Linked DNA regions of Mastigocladopsis repens PCC 10914. The protein of the gene in region 1 binds, or shares a complex with, the protein of each later gene. Links are inferred from orthologs where the notes say so. Each region holds a gene or a part of one and is shown on either strand. Other genes may lie near its edges. The genes, in order: nuoH, ndhC and MAS10914_RS0122850.

Region 1 (7,613 bases):
TGTCTAATTTGACGTGTACGGGTAGGAAAGAGTTATAGTTTATGGCTTCTAGAGTATCAGCAAATACCAGAGCTTGCTTGGGACTTGTTAGTGTTGGCTGAAGTTTCCAGTGGGCGATCGCATGAATTTGCTCTGGAGTGTGGGTTGCACCTAAAATCAAAATCGGAGCTTTAATTCCGGCTTCTCGCAGTTGAATTGCTTCTGGAACCGTAGCGACTCCCAGCCAACTAGCGCCTGATTCTAACACAGTTTGGGCGACCTTAACTGCTCCATGTCCGTAGGCATCTGCTTTGACCACCGCCATAAGTTGAGTGCGTGATGACAGTATCTTTAAAAGCTGCTTGACGTTGTACGACAACGCTGCTAAGTCAATTTCCACCCAAGCACGTTGGGAGAACCAAGCGTATGTATCACACTGCTGATTGTAGGTAACACCAGAGGTTTGCTCGTGGCTCAACATCTTGACTGACTCCTCTCACACCGCTATCTAAGCTTCTAGGTCATCTACTATTATTCCCATGACTAGAATCTAGAGCTTGATTAATCTGGTAGTTTACCTCTCATCCTAAATCAACACAAGATTATTACGATAAACATGGACAGATGGGAGAATGATTTTTAACTTTTGACTAACTGTGTTTCTAACTGTTGCGAGACGTATAATTTTATTTCATCACCAAAGCTACATCTTTTTGTGTTAATATATGTAAAATTAATAGCTTGAGCGCTTATCAATGGGGAAGGTTTTAGTTCTAAACGCCTCTTACGAACCGCTCAATATCACGAGCTGGCGGCGAGCTGTAGTCCTACTTATTAAAGGCAAAGCTGAGCGAGTAGAATTCAATAATAAGCAACTCTACTCAGACTTTCCGCTTCCGACTGTGATTAGGTTACGCCACTATGTGCGCGTTCCCTATAAAGAGATTCCTCTGACTCGTCGGAACCTACTGCACCGAGACGGTCACACTTGCCAATATTGCGGTTACATGGGAGACGATTTAACTTTGGACCATGTCATACCGCGATCGCGTGGCGGGGGCGATACCTGGGAAAACATTGTTACAGCCTGTGTCCGCTGTAATGTGAAAAAGGGAAATCGCACGCCAAGTGAAGCTCACATGATGTTGCGCCACTATCCGCGCCGACCTTACAGCAGCTTATACTTTGAGGTCAGCAAACATCTTAAAAGTGGTATGCACCAAGAATGGCAAAAATACGTTATTGGACTCTGACAATTTCTGCGTCATTTGAACAAGGCAGGCAGTTGTCAGTTTTTTGCGTTATTGCCTTTGCTTGATGATTATGGCTTATCCTAAGGCTTGTCTTGGGCTTAAATCCTTGAAGCTAATAGAAGAGCCTGCAAAAATGCATACCAGGTTGGAGCAACTTTGCCACTATAGCATATGTCAACGCTAAAACAAGCAGGGTGCTTTCTAAATTTGTAAAAAAATCAGGGGGAGGTGCTAAAGGCGTTTTCCGTGCAAGTTATTAATAATAGATTCTTGACAAAAAATTAGACTGACAGATATAGTGTCAAGTCCTAGTATTTTTGCGAAGATCATCATGTGTGGCTGAAGTATAGAAGTACAAATTGTAGTATCTCTTAACGAAAGAAAGGAGCCTCACACTTATAAAAACGTTTCATATGCACTTTAATTCTTCCCTTACTCAGATAGAGAGTTTGCCGTTGACGAGTGACCTAACTCCAGACGATGGTGAAATAGACAAAGATTCAGTTGAAATTCCACTCACAAGGCACTCAGTTACAGCATTGGCAACTGATGGCAATTCTCTGGGTCAGCGTAACAATTCCTTGGTAAATCAGAAATCAGAAGAGCTACATAATACGTTTCTTGCACATAAACAAGAGCGCCAGTTGGTCATTCTTCAAGATTTTCCTGATCCTGATGCCTTATCATCTGCTTGGGCATACCAGTTAATTGCTCAAGAATACGAGATCAAATGTGACATCATTTATGCTGGTGCTTTAAGCCACCAAGAAAATATTGCTTTAGTAAAACTGACTGGCTTACCCGCCCAGCGATGGACACTACAAACACTCAAAAGCAAGGAGTTATCATCCTACCAAGGTTTCGTCCTCATAGATAACCAGGGAACGACTTCTCAGCTAGTACCTGTAGTGCAACAGGCAGGAATACCACTCGTGGTGGTTGTTGACCATCACAGTTTACAGAGTGATCTCAAATCAGAATTTTTTGATGTCCGTCCCTCTGTACGGGCAACAGCAACGATTTTTACCCAATACCTACAGGCGGGGTTATTGGCTCTAGATAGTAGCAGAAATCAACATATCAAATGCGCCACTGCCTTGATGCACGGTTTGCGATCAGATACTAATAGACTGATGCAAGCACAGGAAGAAGATTTTATGGCAGCAGCGTATCTGAGCAGATTTTATGACGCGCAGTTGCTGAACGCGGTACTACAGGCGAATCGTTCCAAACGAGTCATGGACGTCATAGAGCGATCGCTCAAAAACCGCACCGTACAAAATAACTTTTCCATTGCTGGTGTAGGTTACTTACGCTATGACGACCGCGATGCCATCCCCCAGGCGGCTGATTTTCTGGTGACAGAAGAAAACGTTCACACTGCTGTCGTGTATGGCATTGTTCACGATGAAGATGAAGAACTAGAAGTGGTCATTGGTTCCCTCAGAACGACCAAACTCACCCTTGACCCCGATGAGTTCATCAAAGAAGCCTTTGGACAAGATAGCAGTGGACGCTTTTTCGGCGGAGGACGGACAAGCGCAGGCGGGTTTGAAGTTCCAATGGGATTTTTATCTGGAGGTAATGAAAATTCTGCCTATGCGAAAATGAAATGGGAAGTTTTCGATTCCCAGATTAAGCAGAAGCTTCTGAGATTGGTCAATCCGAGAGATAACCCAATTCAACCAGAGTAGAGTCATCGGTCATTAGTCCTTAGTCCAGAGTTTCCGAAGACAAAGGACAAAGGACCAAGGACAAAGGACAAAATTGTGGAACTTTATTTAATTCGTCATGGTATTGCCGAAGACAAGCAACCAGATGTAAAAAAAGATGAGGAGCGAACGCTCACTAAAGAGGGGCGGCAAAAAACAGAGAAAGTTGCCCAGCAACTGAAAAAGCTGGGTTTGCATTTCGATTTGATTGCTACTAGTTCCTTAGTGCGAGCTCGCCAAACAGCAGAGATCCTCATATCTGCTGGATTGAGTTCTCAGCTAGAAGAATGTAAATACCTTGCCCATGATGGTGCTATTGACAGTTGGGTAGTGGATTGGTTAAAGCCGAGAAATTATTCACCTCAAACCCAACTAGCCTTGGTTGGACATGAACCCGATTTAAGTGCTTGGGCAGAAATTCTCGTATGGGGGCAAGCAAAATCAGGCTTAGTCCTGAAAAAAGCAGGTATGATTGGGGTAAAACTACCAGAAACAGGCTCACCTCTGGGTCGTAGTCAGATATTTTGGTTGACACCACCCAGGTACTTACTTTGACAGTAGTGTAACGTTTTTGCAAGAATGTCTCGGAAAACGATACTGTTATGGCGACCAAAATTTCTGGTAATTTAGCTTGAAAAAATCTTTCACAAAAAAGCAGATGGTGTTGCCATGATGGTGTGCGAATTCAAGCCTGGTTTGGAAGACATTCCCGCTGCCCAATCCAGTATTAGTAATGTTGATGGGCAAAAGGGAATATTGGAATATCGTGGCATCCAAATTGAGGAATTAGCAGAAAAAAGTACATTTCTGGAAACTGCTTATCTTTTAATCTGGGGTGAGTTGCCCACATCGGAAGAACTAGCAGCATTTGAGCATGAAGTTCGCTATCACAGGCGGATAAAATATCGCATTTGCGATATGATGAAGTGCTTTCCTGAAAGTGGTCACCCAATGGATGCCTTGCAAGCCTCTGCCGCTGCATTGGGCTTGTTCTATTCGCGACGTGACTTGGATAACCCTATTTACATTCGGAACGCCGTGGTGCGCCTGATAGCAAAGATTCCGACGATGGTGGCGGCGTTTCAGTTGATGCGAAAAGGGAACGATCCGGTACGCCCCCATGATGATTTGGACTATTGCGCTAACTTTCTGTATATGCTCAAAGAGAAAGAACCTGATCCACTGGCGGCGCGAATTTTCGATATCTGCTTGATACTTCATGCTGAACACACAATGAACGCCTCCACCTTCAGTGCTAGGGTAACAGCGTCCACGCTAACTGACCCATACGCAGTGGTAGCTAGTGCGGTGGGAACGTTGGGAGGACCCCTGCATGGTGGAGCCAACGAAGAAGTGATTCAGATGTTGGAAGAAATTGGTTCTGTGGAAAATGTGCGTCCCTATCTTGAGGATTGCTTGCAACGCAAAGCCAAGATAATGGGCTTTGGTCATCGCGTGTATAAGGTGAAAGACCCACGCGCCACCATTTTACAAAACCTCGCAGAACAATTGTTTGCCAAGTTTGGGCAAGACAAATACTATGACATTGCCCAAGAAATGGAACGAGTGGTAGAGGAAAAACTGGGGCATAAAGGAATTTATCCCAATGTTGACTATTATTCAGGTTTGGTGTATAGGAAATTGGGAATTCCTACAGATTTGTTTACACCAATATTTGCGATCGCCCGTGTTGCCGGTTGGTTAGCCCATTGGAAAGAACAGCTAGAAGAAAACCGGATTTTCCGTCCTTCCCAGGTTTACGACGGGAAGCACGACATTCCTTACATTCCCATTGAGCAGCGATAGAAAAGAGGAGGGGAAGAGGGGAAGAGGGGAAGAGGGGGGATAGGGAGATGGTGACAAGAGTAACTCTTGAGTTACCTCCGCCACCACTCCACCACTCCACCACTCCACCACTCCACCACTCCACCACTCCTCAACTTCCCCAACTCTCAACGACTGGGGGTTTTATTAGCTAATCCCAATCAAGACCATAAGTAGAAATTCAAGTTTTGGCTGAAGGGGCAATTCCCATGCAACGATATACTAAGCATGGGAATTGCAAAAAATCTTAAATTTTGCATGACTTAGGCAGAGATATTAGTGGGTGAATTTACAGTTATTAGCAAGCGTGGATAGTTGTAAATGACTATGAGTCGATGACTTAAAGAGCGGAAACATGAATTCAGGAATTGATCTGCAAGGAACTTTTATTAAATCCCTCATGGATTTAGGACTGCCATCTGATGCTGCCAAAGCGATTTGGATGCCACTGCCGATGATCCTGATGATCATTGGTGCCACAGTGGGGGTGTTGACCTGCGTTTGGCTAGAGCGGAAAATTTCCGCCGCAGCACAGCAGCGGATTGGTCCTGAATACATTGGTCCTTTGGGTTTGCTGGCTCCTGTAGCGGATGGTCTCAAACTCGTTTTTAAAGAAGATGTGGTGCCAGCCAAGGCCGACAGCGTGCTGTTTACCCTCGGTCCAATCATCGTTGTGCTGCCAGTGTTTGTGTCCTATTTGATTGTGCCTTTTGGACAGAATCTAGTGATTACAAACGTTGGGATGGGGGTCTTCTTGTGGATTGCTTTGTCTAGCATTCAGCCCATTGGCTTATTGATGGCTGGTTATGCATCCAATAACAAATACTCCCTCTTGGGAGGTTTGCGGGCAGCAGCGCAGTCAATTAGCTATGAAATTCCTTTGGCACTGGCGGTGCTGGCGATCGCTATGATGTCCAATAGCCTCAGCACCATCGACATCGTGGAACAGCAATCTGGCTACGGCATTCTGGGCTGGAACGTATGGCGTCAACCAGTCGGTTTCATCATCTTTTGGATAGCAGCCCTCGCTGAATGCGAACGACTGCCCTTTGATTTACCGGAAGCAGAAGAGGAACTGGTAGCAGGTTATCAGACTGAATACTCTGGCATGAAATTCGCTCTGTTCTACCTGAGTTCCTACGTTAATCTAGTACTTTCTGCCCTGCTGGTATCAGTTTTGTACCTCGGTGGTTGGGACTTTCCGATTCCCATCAACTTAATAGCTGGCGCTTTGGGAGTCAGCGAAACAAATCCCGTGTTGCAGGTTGTCACTGCCTCCTTGGGAATCACCATGACCTTACTCAAAGCATACTTCCTCATCTTTCTGGCAATCTTGTTGCGCTGGACAGTGCCACGGGTTCGGATTGACCAATTGCTAGATTTAGGATGGAAGTTCTTGCTGCCTGTTGGTTTGGTTAACTTGCTACTAACTGCAGCCCTGAAACTTGCCTTTCCCGTTGCCTTCGGTGGTTAGTCATTAGTCATTAGTAATACTCACGAGACTAATGGCAAAGGACAAAGGACAAAAAAGAGAGAGAGACACGATATGTTGAAGTTCCTCAAGCAAGTTGGTGATTACGCCAAAGAAGCGGTGCAAGCTGGTCGTTACATTGGTCAGGGTCTATCTGTGACCTTCGACCATATGCGGCGGCGTCCTGTCACCGTGCAGTACCCTTACGAGAAACTGATTCCGAGTGAACGGTTTCGCGGTAGGATTCACTTTGAGTTTGATAAGTGCATTGCCTGCGAAGTTTGTGTTCGGGTTTGTCCGATCAACCTGCCCGTCGTGGATTGGGAATTCGACAAGGCAAGCAAAAAGAAAAAGCTCAATCACTATAGCATCGACTTTGGAGTTTGTATCTTCTGCGGTAACTGTGTGGAATACTGTCCAACTAACTGTTTATCGATGACAGAAGATTACGAGCTTTCCACTTACGAACGCCATGAATTGAACTACGACAGCGTGGCGCTTGGTCGTTTGCCTTACAAGGTCACGAACGATCCCATGGTCACGCCGTTACGCGAACTGGTTTATTTACCCAAGGGCGTCATGAACCCCCACGGCTTGCCTGCTGATGCACCTCGCCCAGGGGCGCGTCCAGAAGACCTTGTAGAGCAAGAAAAATAAATGGTAGTGGGTAGTGGTTAGTCGTTAGTGGTGCTACTAACTACTAACTACTAACAAATAAGAAATGTACAGACGCGCCATGGCGAGTCGGCGACTGGCGTCGCGTCTGTACAACTAACAACTGACTGAGGACAAAAAACAGTGAATCTAGCGGAAGGAGTACAGATTGTTTCTTTTGGCATACTGGCAGTGATGTTGATTGGGACAGCACTGGGTGTGGTGCTGTTTGACAACGTCGTCTATTCAGCCTTTATGCTAGGAGGTGTATTTGTCAGCATATCCGGGTTGTACCTGTTGCTAAATGCTGACTTTGTAGCAGCAGCACAGTTGCTCATTTATGTTGGCGCAGTGAACGTGTTGATTTTGTTTGCCATTATGCTGGTAAACAAGAGGGAAGCTTTTGCACCCTTTCCCACGGCTTGGGTACGCAAAGCACTTACAGCTGTAGTCAGTCTAGGATTATTTGCACTTTTGAGTACGATGGTGTTAGTAACTCCTTGGTCACTATCTACTGCTACGCCTCCGGACAACACCATTGTTTTAATTGGTCAACATTTTTTCACTGACTTTTTACTGCCTTTTGAACTAGCTTCCGTTTTGCTGTTGATGGCAATGGTAGGCGCAATCATTTTGGCACGTCGCGAGTATCTGCCCGAACAGGTCATTTCCCCAGAACAACAGCAAGTTTTGACGTTACCAGAACGTCCTAGAGAACTG
Region 2 (7,605 bases), 5.5 Mb from region 1 along the record:
GAAGTTGAGCTTGAGTAAAGCTTTGAGCCTAATTTGTGAAGTTAACACTAAGCTATTTAATAAATAAGCTTACAATGGCTCTTGAAAATCGACACAAGAGGGAGTTTAAAGTCTTGTTACGAAATTAATTAAGTGCAACTAAAAATTTACGTTAGAACAAAGATTAGTAACCTCAGTGCAGCAAGCTGAGGATTCTCGGCTGCTTGGTAACTGCTTGTTGCCATGTTATCAGGTGTAATTAGCTTACGGGTAGATCTAGGTGCCATGTTATGTGTTCCTTCACTTCCCTCTTGCTGTCAGGTTGGTGCATCGAAAAAGAATGTGACGAAATATTACAAGGAAAGACAGATGGCGATTCGAGTACATAGCTTTGTGAGCAGTGGAAAACGTTACATCCAAGTAGAGAGCCAACCTCAACATATTACTGGCATTTTTAGAACGCTCATGCACTTTTCCAAAAATATGCATCCCTATACGTCAAGAGATGTAGAAAGTGCCTGTTTTAGGTGTGAAGAAGATGGAACAATGACTTTCTACCAAGCTCAAAGCATTGATGTAGATCACTCAGCAGGAATTTGGACATATCTTGTCTATGAATGTCCAGTAGGTGAAGAAAAAGTTTTCCCAGACTCATCTATTGATACAAGTGCAAATTCTTTACAGCCCTTGTTTGCGGGTTATAAAATAGTTCAAGTAGCAGTAGATATAAAGGAGTATATTGAATGTCAATACATTCAAGATGAATATCTGGATGTTCAACTCCCCTCGGGTTGGAATACTCAAGAAGGGAGAAAAATCGCCAATCTTCTCTTAGAAGAATTTAGGGCGTTTAAATCATCTACTATATTTGCAGAACGTGCTGGCAAAGAATACATGAGATCCGTTTTCAATGGCTTTATTAAAGCTGCACAAGAAGTCTTAGAAAACGGTCGCACCCTGAAAGATTTTGAATCTGCTCAATACGATGTGCTAAGGAAGATTAGAATCCATGACATGGCAAATTTGATTCTTGAATATAACGATTATCGCATCTGGCAAGCGGCATTACCGACTAAATCGAAAGCAGTTGAATATGCTTTTAGTACAGCATTAAAACTCATATGCCGTATTAAGTAGCCTTGAGCTAAGGACTAAAAAATTAGTCATAGTTATTAGTGGCTTATTTTACTAATGACTAATCACTAAAACATCTCAAACAAGGCATCATCTAACTCATAACCTAGGAGTTGCGCCATCGACTGGAGGCGAGATTTATTAGGAATGCCCTGCTGTTGTAACCAGTCATTTAAAACAAACAGCTTGTGCATCAAAAAGATTTCCAAAGCTTCAGGGTTGTACTGAATACCTTCTCTGGTGCTGAATTGATGCGGTACAAGCATAGCTGCATAACGGGCAAATTCCCCTGCTTGCCAATCAAGTAAAAATAGTAACCAAGGATAGCGAGTATCCAGGCGGATAAACCACATCCGCACTTCTGGGACTTCTGAGAGTTCCCGTGGATCGCCTGGTTGTAAGACATAGTTTATATCAAAACGTAGCTGCTGCTCGTGGGATGCGATCGCCCCCTCTTGCAGCAGTTTTTCAATCTCTGTCACTACAGGGGAGAGATCCAAGCTGTTAATGCAGTCAGTATTGAGTGAGATGGTGATTGTCATCGAGTCAAAAAATAGCCTCGACAATTCATACTACTCTTTTCTGGCTCAAAAAACTTTTCTTATCCCTTACCTCTTTCCCAGTTAAGAAAGGGCAGGGTAGTTTCATTGTCATTAAAGAAAATCTGAAAGTCTTAATCCTTCATTTCCCTTTCTCGAATTGCTCACGAATGAAGAACGAAAAAATGGAATTTTGGATTTCCTCTCATGACTTTGAAACAGCCCTGCTCTTTGGAGCACAAAGAGGGGCTGAGGATAGGGTACAACCGCTCTAATAAGCGTCCTGCAACTCATAGAAGTCAGGGGACACGTAATCCTTACGCAAAGGCCAACCGACCCAATCTTCTGGCATTAAAATCCGCTTAAGGTCTGGATGTCCTTCATAGATGATGCCGAACATATCGTAGGACTCGCGTTCTTGCCAGTCTGCTGCCTTCCAAATCCAGTACACTGAAGGCACTCTGGGGTTCTCCCGTGGAAGGAACACTTTGAGACGTACTTCCTGGGGACGGTCAGCATTATCACTGAGTTTCACTAAGTGATACATACTAGCCAACTCCTGCCCTGGTCCAGTGTCAATGCCACACTGAAACTGGAGGTAATTAAACCCGTAAGCATACAGTGCAGTACAAGTTGGGAGCAAAAAATCTGGCTCTACCTTAATGATTTCTACACCTCTATGATCTGGTTCTAGAGACTCATGGGCAAAGTCGTTTTCTGTCAACCATTGGGAAACTTCACCCGCTTTCACCAGTGATTGTTCTTCTGCTGGTACTGGTTTCGATTCTTCAGCCACGGTTGGTTTCCTCCTTTTGTACCCTCTGTGTCATAAGAGCAGGTGGAATTGGCATACCTATTGCTTCCGTCAATTCCTTCGGCGGTGTAATGCGAGACTCAGTCTGCAAATACTTACCCGTGAGAATTTGCTCTGCGGGCTTGAGGTTGTGAGTTGTGCTGTAGTAGCGGTGGGTTTGCGTAATCCGATTCCGCTCTTGCATCGAATCATTTGCTATCTTCTTCCGCAGCTTAATAATCGCGTCAATAATCGCTTCTGGACGGGGCGGGCAACCGGGTAAGTAAACGTCCACTGGAATCAGTTTATCGACTCCACGCACTGCTGTGGGGGAATCCACGCTGAACATACCGCCAGTAATCGTGCAAGCACCCATAGCAATTACGTACTTTGGTTCTGGCATTTGCTCATAAAGACGCACAAGCTGAGGTGCCATCTTCATGGTGATTGTGCCTGCGGTAATAATTAAGTCAGCTTGGCGGGGGCTAGAACGGGGAATCAGACCAAAGCGGTCAAAGTCAAATCGGGAACCAATCAAAGCCGCAAACTCAATAAAGCAGCAAGCGGTACCAAACAGCATGGGCCAAAGGCTAGAAAGCCGTACCCAGTTGTAGAGGTCATCAACCGTGGTCAGGATGACGTTTTCTGACAAATCTTGGGTTACTGTAGGACGCGAAATCGGGTTGAGGATGCGCTCTTTTTGCTGCTGCTCTATGTTAGTATCTAAGACCATTCCAAAGCTCCTTTACGCCATGCGTACACTAGGGCAACGACAAGAATTGCAATAAAAACTAGCGCTTCAATAAATGCCAATAGCCCAAGACGGTGGAAGGCAACCGCCCAAGGATACAAAAATACAGTCTCTACATCAAAGATGACGAAGACTAGCGCGAACATGTAGTAGCGGATATTGAACTGAATCCAGGCTCCACCAATGGGTTCCATGCCGGATTCGTAGGTGGTGCGCCGTTCTGGGTTGCGACCACTTGGTCGCAGGAGCTTGGACGCTGATAGAGCTAGGGCAGGCACTAGGCTACAGACAATGAAGAAGCCTAGAAGGTACTCGTAACCACTAAGAACAAACACAATGAATTTCTACCGCTTTTAGTGCTAATAAATTTGTCAGACTAGTGCTCTTGGGAGGGGAGCCACTGCGTTGGCAAGCCAGCGCTCCGCACATACCCGAAGGTTAACCTTCTTTTACATTATATCTTTTTGACTTTTTTGAATCCTGAGAAACCGAGCTGGAGATGATTTGATTGGTTTTTGCTTAAGATAGAAAAACCTAACACTTATGTCATAATTTTTAACGTATATTTAAGATTTCCCTCTCACCAACGCTAAGAGCCATGAGCGAACAAGCTGTTGAGACGACCGCGTTAGACCGCTATGAATGCCGTGCCTGCGGTTATGTTTATGAACCTCTGAAGGGGGACGACAAGCATGATATCGTCCCTGGGACACCCTTTGCAGAATTATCTTCTACTTGGCGATGTCCAGTTTGCGGTGTCAAAAAGACTTCTTTTGCGAACATTGGTCCTGCTGGTCAAGCATCTGGCTTTCAAGAAAATTTGAAATATGGTTTAGGTGTGAATACCCTCACACCCACCCAGAAGAATCTTCTGATTTTCGGGGCTTTGGCTGTTGCCTTTTTGTTTTTTATGAGTCTCTACGGCTTAAAATAAGACGCGCTCTTAACAGAACAGTAGGGTGGGCAATGCGAACCTCATACCAAACCCATACACAAACTCACAAATTCAAAAAAAATTAACAGATACAGATGCTCTCAATTGTGAAAATTTGCCAACGAATACTGGCTTTGTTCGTGGTCATCCTAGTGTGTGTTGGTTGTAGTCATGTCTCCTCAACCAGCTACAATCCTTGGGAAGTTATTTCCGTCCCAACAGACGCAAAACTACTGGATATTGCCTTTACTGATGACCCTCAGCATGGTTTCCTAGTAGGCAGTAATGCTACTCTTTTGGAAACAAAAGACGGTGGTGAGACTTGGCAACCTCTGGAATTAAAACTGGATGACCAAAGATACCGATTTAACACTATCAGTTTTGCTCTTAAAGAGGGGTGGATAGCTGGAGAACCTTCTCTACTGTTACATACCACTGATAAAGGTCGTTCTTGGTCACGTATTCCCTTGAGTGAAAAGCTACCAGGTAGTCCTGTTAGTATTGTGGCACTTGGACAAAACAAAGCTGAGATGGCTACAAATGTGGGAGCAATATACAGAACCACAGATGGCGGTCAAAACTGGAAAGCGCAGGTGGAAGAAGCCGTGGGTGTGGTTCGTAACATAGAACGTTCTGCTGATGGCAAATATGTTGCTGTTTCTGCAAAGGGTAACTTCTACTCGATTTGGGAACCAGGGCTAAATGCTTGGATACCTCATAACCGGAATAGTTCCCGACGGGTAGAAAATATGGGATTTACCGAAAATGGTCAAATGTGGATGTTAGCACGGGGTGGTCAGGTACAGTTTACTGACCCAGCTAACCCCCAAGAGTGGCTAGAATCTCAATATCCAGAACTCTCTACCAGCTGGGGCTTACTCGATTTGGCTTATCGCACGCCCGAGGAAATTTGGGTAAGTGGCGGTAGCGCTAATTTGCTGCGGAGTCCGGATGGCGGTAAAACCTGGGAAAAAGACCGTGAGGTTGAAGCAGTTCCCGCAAATTTTTACAAGATTGTGTTTCTCAACCCAGAAAAGGGGTTTGTTATTGGCGATCGCGGTGTTTTACTGAAATATAATCCCAATATCGCAGCTGCTTCTAAGTCAGAGGGGTCTTGAGTATTTGTGCTTATTAATGAGAAAGAAGTTACGAGGTGTAACTCTTTCTTAACTTTGTAGGATAATGATCTCAATAACAATCTTTGTGAAGGTAGGGATATAAATGTCGGGTACTACTGGAGAACGTCCATTTTCGGACATTATTACTAGCGTTCGTTACTGGGTGATCCACAGCATCACCATCCCTGCACTATTTATAGCGGGTTGGTTATTTGTCAGCACTGGCTTGGCATACGATGTGTTTGGTACACCTCGCCCTGATGAGTATTACACACAAATACGGCAGGAATTGCCAATTGTCAATAACCGTTTTGATGCAAAACAACAAGTAGAGCAATTTAAGGCAGAGTAGTTTGAAATCATGACTAGCGGAAATAATATCAATCAACCAATTTCGTATCCAATTTTTACAGTCAGATGGCTTGCAGTTCACACCCTAGCTGTGCCAACTATATTCTTTTTAGGCGCGATCGCCTCCATGCAGTTTATTCAACGCTAGGAGAAAATCATGGAAAGAAACCCCAATCCCAACAATCAACCAGTTGAACTTAACCGGACTTCTCTTTACCTAGGACTGCTACTAGTTTTCGTTCTAGGGATTCTGTTTTCCAGTTATTTCTTTAACTAACTGGAACGAGGGCTATTGACCGCTGTTTATTTTTTAACTTTCGTCGAAAATTTTTTATTAAGGGAGGAGAGACTGTGTCTGGAAGTGGCAGAATTCCCCTATGGGTTGTTGCGACAATCGCAGGGTTAGGCGTAATTACCGTTGTAGGTATTTTCTTTTACGGAGCCTACGCTGGACTTGGTTCTTCAATTTAAGAGTAATTTGAGCCGAACACAATTGCTAATTGCTAAGTACTAATGACAATGAGCAATTAGCAATTAGTAGCTATAAAGATGTAGCTAAATACAACAGTTGAAGAATCGATTAGAAATCAGCATAAAAAAGCCGCCCGTCTCTACAAGAGGGGCGGTCAATTTTTAATTCATGGTTAAGTCAGTTAACTAGTTTAGCCGATATCGTCGCGTTCGATGTACAACAACATAAACGCAAATGTTACAGCCGGAAGAACTAGACCAGTTACAGGAACGAGGATGGAAGGCAAAAATGAAGCTGCGTACATGAGGATGGGAGGCAAAAACGAAGCTGTGTACATAAGATTCCTATTAAATCGAACTACAATTCAACAAGAGCTTACTGCAAATTTTCCCCTAATTTTTTAAATTCTAAAGATTTTTAACACAGTAAGAATTTATAGGAGTGTCAAGGGTTGGATAATATTTCAATTCAAAATTTCAAAATTCACATGCTTACCTACACGCCTAGATTAAATACCTAAAAGTTCATCTAGCTGCAAGGTCGGTAAGTCTGGAGGAACCACACTCCGGTGGATAGTGACTTTGTGGCTTTCCTGTTGAGTCACCATGTCCACAGCTATTGCTTCCAAGCGAATTTCTAAACAGCCAAAAGGAATATTGATGTGAGTTATCTCTTCCATCCCTCCACAAGAGTTAGGTAGTAAATTTGTTAACAAGCGCGGACCTTCCAGCAACCAGCGAGTTTGGCAATCCTCAACCCATAACTTCACAGCCACCTGAGGATACACTTGCGCTAACTGCACGCTTACCCTAATAGATTTTCCAGAGATAAGTTCGCCTGGTAGCAAATGCAGTTGCGGAACTGATAACGGTTCAGTGATTTCTGCAACTACAGGTAAACACACAGAGACATCTGATACTGATTCTTCTTGCTGTTTGGAAGATTGGTTTTTGAAAGGTTCGACTTCGGCTTCATCGAATGTCTCATCTACGACAATTTCCTGTGCTAACCAAGCTGACGATGTCCTACGATGAGGGGGGAGAGGAGGTGATAAGGGAGTTATTTCTTCCTCTACTGCTTGTGGTTCCTCTGCTGTTTGTTGTACCTCTATCTCCTTCTGTATGTTCTCTATGTCCCCGTGTCTATGCATCTGCGTGTTAATCTCTTCAGGTATCTGTTCTTGGCTGGGGACTGTATAGGTATCGTAATCCTGGTTTTGCAAATTGATAGGTTCAGGCAAGGAGTAGCCTTGAGTATGCATCCACTTTCTAATTAAGGGGGATATGTTGGAGCTACCTGTGGTGATTAATTCAGAAGTACGGGGAATAACTAATTCGACAAACGATGTGTCTTGGGATTGTGCATCCTCTGCGACTGATTGAGCTGCATCTTCATTGAGAATCTCAGTTGAATGCTGCTGGGAATCAACAGGTGCATGAAAGTCGAACATCTCTGGTGTATTGCGCTTGATAAATTCTGTTTCATCTGGCAATGCTTTTAGTCGTCTCAAGTAGGGAAAAGTCGTGCCTATACT
Region 3 (7,675 bases), 1.1 Mb from region 1 along the record:
AGCGCAACGTAGCATATCCGACGTTCTGTATCATCACACGGTTCGCATTTGTGTATGTCATAGTTAGGTGTGGGCGGGTTGCCCCGGTGATGGTCAAAGCGAAAAAGTGGACCCCAAGAACGAAAGGTAAGGGCAGTTGGATTGTATTCGGGACGAAAAATTCTGAAAAGTTTTGTTTTCTTGTCTAAGACATAAAATTGTGGTTCCGTAAACCGAGGAGGCGGAAGCAAGATTTTTACCACCTTTATCACTCCTAAATCTGGATTGACTGACAAAATTTTGACACTCAATGTTTCAATACTCTTGAGCCGTCATAAGACCGAAACTTCAAAGCCCAGTCTAATCCAGAGATTCAAAAGCCGCTCAGGTAATTCCGGAAACCTATTGAGGTCATTCCGGATCTTTTATTTTTCTTAGTGTATTTACGGTTATCTTCTAGGTGTAATTTCGGATATTGTTATCAGTCGTTGAGTTCCCAAAGTGAACCCCCTACCAGCTATATAACTCCTACAGCCCTTGCTTGAGCAATTACGTCATCTTTTTGACCATGCTTCAGCGCTTGTACAGGGGTTAGACCATTTAAAGCTGGGTTGCGTCGGTTTAACCAACTGATTTGCGATAAAGCAGGAACCTTGAGAGCTTTTAAGACATCTGGTAGTCCATCAATAACGCCGTCTGAACCGTGAGGATCGAATTGCCAGCGTGGAAACTTCCAAACACCATTATCTTCAACTGCAACTAAGCTGTTATTTTTCCGTCGATCATGTGGTGTCTGACGACTTTTTGCACCCAGCAGTTTAGCTACTTCAGATGCTGAGAATGAATCTTTGAGTAACTCTTGTCTCCACTCAAAATAATTTTTCAGAGCAGCAAGTTCTAATTCTCTTTGCTCATCTTCACTGATTGGATCGACACCAAGTTTTGCCGCCAAGTCAGTGTTATTGTGAGATGACTTTGGCTTGTCATGGGTCATTTCAAGCTGATCTGCTAAACATTTAATCTCATCTTGCGGTAAACAACTGAGAGCCTTCACAACCTTTGCAATGAGTTGTAGCCGCTGTGGTGTTACAGCTTTTGTTGAACGAGAATATATTGTCGTTGTGACAGGTTTGGTTGAATCTTGGTCTGTGTATGAGAGAGTTATTGCAGTCATAATCCCCTCCTTTGGGGATGGACAAGAACATGTATAAGCTGATTAAGGCTGTTGGACAACTGATAATTTGTCACTGTATTCGCTTCCTGTGTGTAAGAGATGTCCAGAACCTACATCTCTAGAATCACATTTGGCTGAGTGATTTCCGGTAAGTGTTATGATTGATTTATGTATGAGATATGCATGACTTGTGCATTAAGGATAAAAAAATAGCAGATTAAACTATAAAAGTTATTTCTTCTAGGGTATAATGGCAAGACGCTCACTTCAAGCATCTGATCAGGGAATTAAAAAAGCGCAAGCTGCCCTCATTCGTAATTCACTTACACAACAAGCGTTAGCAGAAGAACTAAGTATTAGCCGTCAGCCAGTGAGCAAATTTTTCCAAGGGAAAGCTGTTGACCGCTACATTTTTGTCACAATCTGCGAAAAGTTAGGACTGGAATGGGCTGAGATTGCTAGTTTATGCTCAATTCCAAATGTAGATGATGCAGCAAGTACTTATCAGATAGAGAGTCTGGTGCAGACGGTACGAGAAAAAGTTCATGAGAGTGTTCAGAGGCGTTGTGGCATAATACGCTTGCTTGATAGAGAGCAGCCGATGAGGTTGGACAGCATATACACAGATGTGAATATTTTAGAAAGAGTCACTGGACGCAAACGGCTTTCCATTCCAGAATTGTACGAGGCTTGTGACGAGGAGAACTTTGAGCCTTTTAGCTTGAGCAACATTTCCCAAGAACAAGTCCTAGGACTCGAAGCGGTAGAATGCTACGACAAGCTGATGATTTGGGGAAAACCAGGTTCGGGCAAAACGACATTTTTGAAATGGGTAGCAACGCAATGCAACTCAGGTCAGTTTCTGTGTAATACTGTCCCTATTTTTATCACCTTGAAGGACTTTGCCCAGACTAGCGGACAACCAAGCTTGTTGGACTACATGACAGCACAATTTGAGGAATGTGGAGTTGTTGAACCCCAAGCAGTTCAAACACTGCTGAGTCAGGGGCGAACGATACTTTTACTCGATGGATTGGATGAAGTCAGGCAAGCCGACCTTGATCGAGTGTTGCAGGAAATTCGCGCTGTTGCAACGCGGTTTTTTGCCAATTCTATAGTGATAACCTGTCGGATTGCAGCACAGGAATATACTTTTGAACAGTTCACCGAAGTGGAAGTTGCCGATTTTGATGACGAACAAATTGCTAGCTTTGCCGCCAAATGGTTTCAAGGTCAAGATGCGGTAAAAGCACAACGCTTTGTGCAAAAGCTGCAAGAACATCAACCACTCAAAGAACTAGCGACCAATCCCTTACTGCTAACCCTTTTGTGCCTGGTGTTTGAGGAAAGAGTTGACTTTCCAGCTAATCGTTGTGAGCTTTATCAAGAAGGGCTGGATTTATTACTGAAAAAATGGGATAATAAGCGCGGCATTGAGCGAAATCAGGTTTACAAACAATCCCGGCAGCATAAAGAAGACTTGTTAAGTCAAATTGCTTGGACTACCTTTGAACGTAGCGAGTATTTCTTCAAGCAAAAAGCTATTGAGGCAAGGATTTCCCATCATATCCATACATTACCTGAGGGTAGCACCTTTTTAGAAACACTTCAAGTTGACAGCGAAGATATTTTGAAGTCGATTGAAGTTCAGCATGGTTTACTTGTTGAGCGGGCAAGGGGTATTTACTCCTTTTCCCATATCATCTTTCAGAAATACTTGGCTGCCAAAAAAATTGTTTCTAGTCCACCTCATCATGCTGAAGAAGCTTTGCAAAACCTTGTCCGCCATATGAGTGAGAAGCGCTGGCGAGAAGTCTTTTTACTAGCAGTGGAAATGTTGCCAAACGCAGACAAGCTGTTGCAATTGATGAAACGCCAACTCGACAGTCTTTTGGCAAGCGAGGAAAAGCAGTATGAGGACGCTAAAAAGTTGCTTATCGATTGCCTCAACAGTGATTGTTACATCACTCATCAAGTGCGACAGTCAATTGAGGATACTTTGCTATTGCCCAACAAAGGCTCAAGCACCGTCAGTTGATGAATTAATGGCAGAAAATATTGATGAGTAATCCGCATCAGAAAATGACATTTTCATTGCCATCTCTATAATGTCCCGCACACCCTCAATGCTGCTGAGATTTAAACTCGTCGATTTTGCCTCTGAGATAAACAAATCTACGTCTTTCATCAAGTGTTTTGTCGGAAAGTTGGGATTAGCATAATTGCTCTCCAGCATCCGTTGCAACTTTTTGTCGAAAGTCGGTGCGTAAAGAGCACTCTGGCGCAGAATGTACATGAATAGATCTACGCTAACACCTTGACGTTGGGCAAAACCAACACTCAGGGCAAAAGCTGTTGTCATGGAAGCAATGAGTTGATTTAACGCCAGTTTCAGCGCCGCCGCAGTTCCTACGGGACCTACAAGTAGAGGCTCTGGACTAAAATGTTTGAATAACTCTAGGTGGCGTTGATATTGTTCTTGGTGTGCGCCTACCATCACAATCAGTTTGCCATCTTTGACTTCTGGAATGCTACCCAAAACCGGTGCTTCTAGATACTCTCCACCAGCAGCAACCACTGCATCTGAGATTTCTTTACTTTCTGTGGGAGTAATTGTCCCCATTTGAATGATGCTGCGTCCGGCGACAGATTGCCAAGCTCTATCCGAAAGCAAAACATTGTATATTGCTGCGGCATTACTCAGCATCATGATGGTACAATCAGCAGCACTAATTGCTTGGTAGGAGTGTGTTACGACTTCAGCACCAGCTGCTTTGAGTGGTTCTAATTTTTCTGGGGTGCGGTTATAGGCAATCACCTCTACATTTGCCTCTAACAACCTTTGAGCCATTGGTAGTCCCATTAATCCAGTCCCCAGAAATGCTACCTTCATTTTTCACCTTCCCTTGGTAAGCGCTTGCTTTTCAATCTTTTGATTTTAATTCTTTGAAGAGTAGGTATTGGAGAGTAGGGAGAGTAGAAAGAGTAGAGGGAGAAATGACTCCCTCATCTCCCGTAACTCGTAATTAGCCACCTGCCGCAAATGTCACCATAATCAGCACTGAAAGTAGAATTCCCGGAGTCAGTAGGGTTACTAGCGTTAACAGGTCATGAGGAGTCATAATTATTACTCTCCTGAAGTTATTATTTTTAATGTAATTACTGCTATGGTAGACCAATAATCACTAACATACTGTTAATAGCGCTTAACTTTTCACATTTGCATTTGGATTTGTTCTGGCACACTGAGTCCTTTCAACGGTTGTGCAGCCTCTTCAGTTGTCAGTCCTTTGCTCTGAACTAAGACACCAAACCCACCCAGTCCTAAAGGGTCTAAAAGCTGATGCAGGACATCCCGGCGATGCAGCAACTGTGAGATGGGTTGTTCTGTGTAAGAGAGGGCGGAAATTCGTTCTCCCAACCCTAAAGCCATCAAAAACAACGCTTGCTCCGTAAAACCAACTTTATCTAATCCACACCGCTCACCCCATCGTTCCAAAGCGGTAAAGTCAACATGAGCCGTTATGTCTTGTTCCCCAATATTGATATACGGGTCATTATGGCGCTGATGATGGTAATAACACTGTAGCGTCCCTTGCGATCGCCTTGGGTTGTAATAACGATTGGCAGAGTAACCATAATCAATAGTTAACAGGTATCCACGCTGCAAACGGTTCGCCACCAAACTCAACCAGTCCAAAGCGGCTAAGTTAACCTCGCTACGATAACTATCAGGGTAATCACTGATATTAATTTCCACAAGGTTAAAGTATTCCAAAAGCTTGAGTGTGGATGGCGTATCTGCAATTTCTACAAATGATGGTAGAGGAGTAGGGAGAGTGGGGGGAGATGGGAGGGTTTTTGACTCTTGTTGTGTTGTTACAAAAATCTCCCACAGTTTCCCTTGTTCGAGAACAAATTGATGCACGGGTAAAGCATCCACCAACTCGTTAGAAAAAAAGCAGCCAGTTATAGAGTGACTTGGTATCTCCTCTAAATCACACCAGCGCACAGAAAATTCTTGTAAGCGTTGCTGTTGTTCTTGCCTTAAAACAGGAGATTTTTCAACGATGACATAATCTAGAGCATTCCAAAAATCAGGGGACTGCTGCTGAATATATTTGAGGATATCCAAGGCTAATAGTCCTTGACCTGCTCCCATTTCTACCAAAGAAAATGGGACAGGTCGCTCTAAAATCTCCCACATTTGGACAAATTGCACCGCAAGCAATTCGCCAAAGTCAGCACCAAGGTGGACAGAAGTGAAAAAATCGCCTTGCTTTCCCAAGTTCACCGCCTTGGTGGAGTAGTAACCAAGTTCAGGGTGATATAACACCATGTCCATGAATTCGGCGAAAGTTATTCGCTTTTGGGAACTGGTAGCAATACGGTGTGCAATGACTTCACACAAAGCCGGATTGGAATTCATCATACTGTTGTCAAAGCAATAATGTAGAGACGTAGCATGCTACGTCTCTACGACAAAACCTGGTTTTTTAGCCCTAAGTCTGAATACTGAACCAGTGTTCTAGGAACGGAATTCTATTATCTATCTACAGAACCCATGATGATGTCGATACTACCCAGAATGACGACAATATCCGCCACCTTCACGCCTTTAAGTAAATGAGGCACAATTTGAACGTTATTGAAATCGGCTGCGCGAATCTTCCATCGCCAGGGGAAGACGTTATCATCGCCAATCAAATAAATTCCTAGTTCACCTTTGCCACTTTCTACACGGGAGTAGATTTCACCTTTGGGAATTTTGAAGGTGGGAGCAATTTTCTTGCTGACGTATTGGTAATCAGGTCCATCCCACTCGGATTTTTTCCCTGCTGCTAAACGCTTGGCTTCTAGGTTCTCGTAGGGACCACCGGGAAGTCCTTTGATAGCTTGTCTAATGATTTTTACAGATTCGCGCATTTCCCGCATCCGCACCACATAACGGGCGAAGCAGTCGCCGGCGGTTTCCCAATGCACTTCCCAGTCAAAGTCGTCGTAGCATTCGTAGTGGTCAACTTTCCGCAAGTCCCACTTCACCCCAGAAGAGCGTAACATTGGACCAGAAAGTCCCCAGTTAATGGCTTCTTCGCGCGAAATAGTGCCAATCCCTTCAACACGACGGCGGAAGATGGGGTTGTCAGTCACTAAGCGCTCGTACTCGTCTATTTTAGGTAATAGATAATCGCAAAAGTCCAGGCACTTGTCAACCCAACCATAGGGTAAATCAACCGCTACGCCACCAATACGGAAGTAGTTATGGTTGACCATCCGGTAACCTGTGGCGGCTTCCCACAGATCGTAAATCATTTCCCGTTCACGAAATTGGTAGAAGAAGGGAGTTTGAGCACCGACGTCAGCCAAGAATGGACCAAACCACAGTAAGTGGTTGGCGATGCGGTTCAACTCCAGCATGATGACGCGGATATAGCTGGCGCGTTTGGGGACAGGAATATTTGCTAGTTTTTCTGGTGCGTTAACGGTGACGGCTTCGTTGAACATTCCGGCTGCATAGTCCCACCGACTGACGTAGGGGACGTACATAATGTTGGTGCGGTTCTCCGCAATTTTTTCCATTCCCCGGTGTAAGTAGCCAATTACCGGTTCACAATCAACCACATCCTCGCCATCTAGGGTGACAATCAGTCTCATCACTCCATGCATGGAGGGATGGTGGGGACCCATGTTTAGCACCATTGGTTCGGTGCGGGTTTCTAATCTTGCCATAAAATCAGTGTTCTCCGGTCTTGGAAAATTTTAAAATTGAACCGTACAGCCGCAACAGAGCGCGGAGTTAGCGTTAAGTTGGAGAGAGGTTGGTCGTTGGTGGGTCTTGTTTGATGTTTCGTTTTGTTGCACTTATTCAACTATTATTATATGGAGCGTGAGATGCAGGGAATGGAGGCACAGGAATTTTTTCATGTGCCTGTGTTGAGTCGAGAGGTGATTTCGGGTTTGGCTGTCCGTCCCGGTGGGCATTATTTAGATGCAACGGTAGGTGGTGGCGGTCACAGTCGTTTGATTTTGGAGGCTGCACCGGATACTCGAGTAACGGCAATTGACCAAGATGAGGATGCTTTGGCGGCGGCGCAAAAGGTATTAGGGATGTTTGGGGAGCGTATAAAATTTATCTATAGCAACTTTGCTTCCTACGCGTTTCCTTATAGTCTGTTTGATGGTATAATTGCCGACTTAGGCGTTAGCTCCCACCATTTGGATACGCCAGAACGGGGTTTTAGTTTTCGTCGCGAAGCAAGTTTGGATATGCGGATGGATAGGGGACAACCTCTCACGGCTGCTGATGTGATTAATAGTTGGGATGAAGCTCATTTAGCAGATATTTTCTTTAAATACGGTGAAGAAAGGTTATCGCGGCGGATAGCCAGACGTATTGTCGAACGGCGTCCAATTCATACTACGACGCAATTAGCTGAGGCGATCGCTTCTTGTGTTCCCCCTAAATACCGTTACGGGAGAATTCACCCCGCTACCCGTGTTTTTCAAGCGCTGCGAATTGTC

Evidence for each region.
Region 2: the proteins of nuoH (region 1) and ndhC are in contact, whole or in part, in a cryo-EM structure (PDB 6KHJ), measured with the Thermosynechococcus vestitus proteins. The link is inferred for Mastigocladopsis repens PCC 10914 from one-to-one orthologs. Residues at the interface, in WP_126985484.1 of Thermosynechococcus vestitus: Gln8, Lys26, Trp29, Leu30, Pro33, Met34, Met37, Leu38, Leu83, Ile84, Phe85, Lys86, Glu87, Asp88, Val89, Leu90, Pro91, Ala92, Thr100, Ala104, Val107, Ile108, Phe111, Leu112, Tyr114, Ile115, Ile125, Ser126, Leu128, Phe133; in WP_126986108.1 of Thermosynechococcus vestitus: Gly6, Tyr7, Glu8, Tyr9, Phe10, Gly12, Phe13, Leu14, Ile16, Cys17, Ser18, Pro21, Ala24, Leu25, Ala27, Ser28, Leu31, Arg32, Pro33, Ser35, Arg40, Leu41, Thr42, Thr43, Tyr44, Glu45, Ile51, Gly53, Ala54, Trp55.
Region 3: the proteins of nuoH (region 1) and MAS10914_RS0122850 are in contact, whole or in part, in a cryo-EM structure (PDB 6ZJN), measured with the Thermus thermophilus proteins. The link is inferred for Mastigocladopsis repens PCC 10914 from one-to-one orthologs. Residues at the interface, in WP_096411122.1 of Thermus thermophilus: Ala224, Glu225, Gln226, Glu227, Ala295, Trp297, Phe298, Arg299; in WP_223903221.1 of Thermus thermophilus: Pro35, Ser36, Asp139, Gly141, Ala142.

What each region holds. Positions count from the first base shown.
Region 1 is NZ_JH992901.1:5,745,037-5,752,649, reverse strand. Bases 4,361-7,182 are described here. They hold nuoH (NADH-quinone oxidoreductase subunit NuoH), read left to right. Parts: upstream 4,361-5,123; coding sequence 5,124-6,242; downstream 6,243-7,182. Other genes in these bases: MAS10914_RS0127535 (NADH-quinone oxidoreductase subunit J), read left to right, coding at 7,038-7,182; ndhI (NAD(P)H-quinone oxidoreductase subunit I), read left to right, coding at 6,315-6,896; MAS10914_RS36325 (hypothetical protein), read left to right, coding at 4,798-4,923; MAS10914_RS0127550 (citrate synthase), read left to right, coding at 4,361-4,750. Outside these bases: alr (alanine racemase), read right to left, coding at 1-460; MAS10914_RS0127565 (HNH endonuclease), read left to right, coding at 735-1,232; MAS10914_RS0127560 (DHH family phosphoesterase), read left to right, coding at 1,646-2,926; phosphohistidine phosphatase SixA, read left to right, coding at 3,002-3,499; more of MAS10914_RS0127550, read left to right, coding at 3,614-4,360; more of MAS10914_RS0127535, read left to right, coding at 7,183-7,613. UniProt on the Escherichia coli protein: NDH-1 shuttles electrons from NADH, via FMN and iron-sulfur (Fe-S) centers, to quinones in the respiratory chain. The immediate electron acceptor for the enzyme in this species is believed to be ubiquinone.
Region 2 is NZ_JH992901.1:268,721-276,325, forward strand. What follows is about bases 1,851-4,664. They hold ndhC (photosynthetic/respiratory NAD(P)H-quinone oxidoreductase subunit C), read right to left. Parts: upstream 3,532-4,664; coding sequence 3,169-3,531; downstream 1,851-3,168. Other genes in these bases: MAS10914_RS0103290 (NAD(P)H-quinone oxidoreductase subunit J), read right to left, coding at 1,924-2,448; MAS10914_RS0103295 (NADH dehydrogenase subunit K), read right to left, coding at 2,441-3,178; MAS10914_RS0103305 (rubredoxin), read left to right, coding at 3,795-4,130; MAS10914_RS0103310 (photosynthesis system II assembly factor Ycf48), read left to right, coding at 4,226-4,664. In the rest of the region: MAS10914_RS0103275 (hypothetical protein), read left to right, coding at 349-1,116; MAS10914_RS0103280 (CRR6 family NdhI maturation factor), read right to left, coding at 1,182-1,655; more of MAS10914_RS0103310, read left to right, coding at 4,665-5,248; psbE (cytochrome b559 subunit alpha), read left to right, coding at 5,352-5,600; psbF (cytochrome b559 subunit beta), read left to right, coding at 5,610-5,747; MAS10914_RS32525 (photosystem II reaction center protein L), read left to right, coding at 5,757-5,876; MAS10914_RS32530 (photosystem II reaction center protein J), read left to right, coding at 5,951-6,070; psaI (photosystem I reaction center subunit VIII), read right to left, coding at 6,262-6,408; MAS10914_RS0103325 (hypothetical protein), read right to left, coding at 6,580-7,605. UniProt on the Escherichia coli protein: NDH-1 shuttles electrons from NADH, via FMN and iron-sulfur (Fe-S) centers, to quinones in the respiratory chain. The immediate electron acceptor for the enzyme in this species is believed to be ubiquinone.
Region 3 is NZ_JH992901.1:4,676,950-4,684,624, forward strand. The notes cover bases 4,792-7,675. They hold MAS10914_RS0122850 (NAD(P)H-quinone oxidoreductase subunit H), read right to left. Parts: upstream 6,884-7,675; coding sequence 5,699-6,883; downstream 4,792-5,698. Other genes in these bases: MAS10914_RS0122845 (class I SAM-dependent methyltransferase), read right to left, coding at 4,792-5,582; rsmH (16S rRNA (cytosine(1402)-N(4))-methyltransferase RsmH), read left to right, coding at 7,034-7,675. Also shown: MAS10914_RS0122825 (RES family NAD+ phosphorylase), read right to left, coding at 1-290; MAS10914_RS0122830 (hypothetical protein), read right to left, coding at 497-1,153; MAS10914_RS30855 (NACHT domain-containing protein), read left to right, coding at 1,404-3,191; MAS10914_RS0122840 (NAD(P)-dependent oxidoreductase), read right to left, coding at 3,174-4,046; more of MAS10914_RS0122845, read right to left, coding at 4,368-4,791.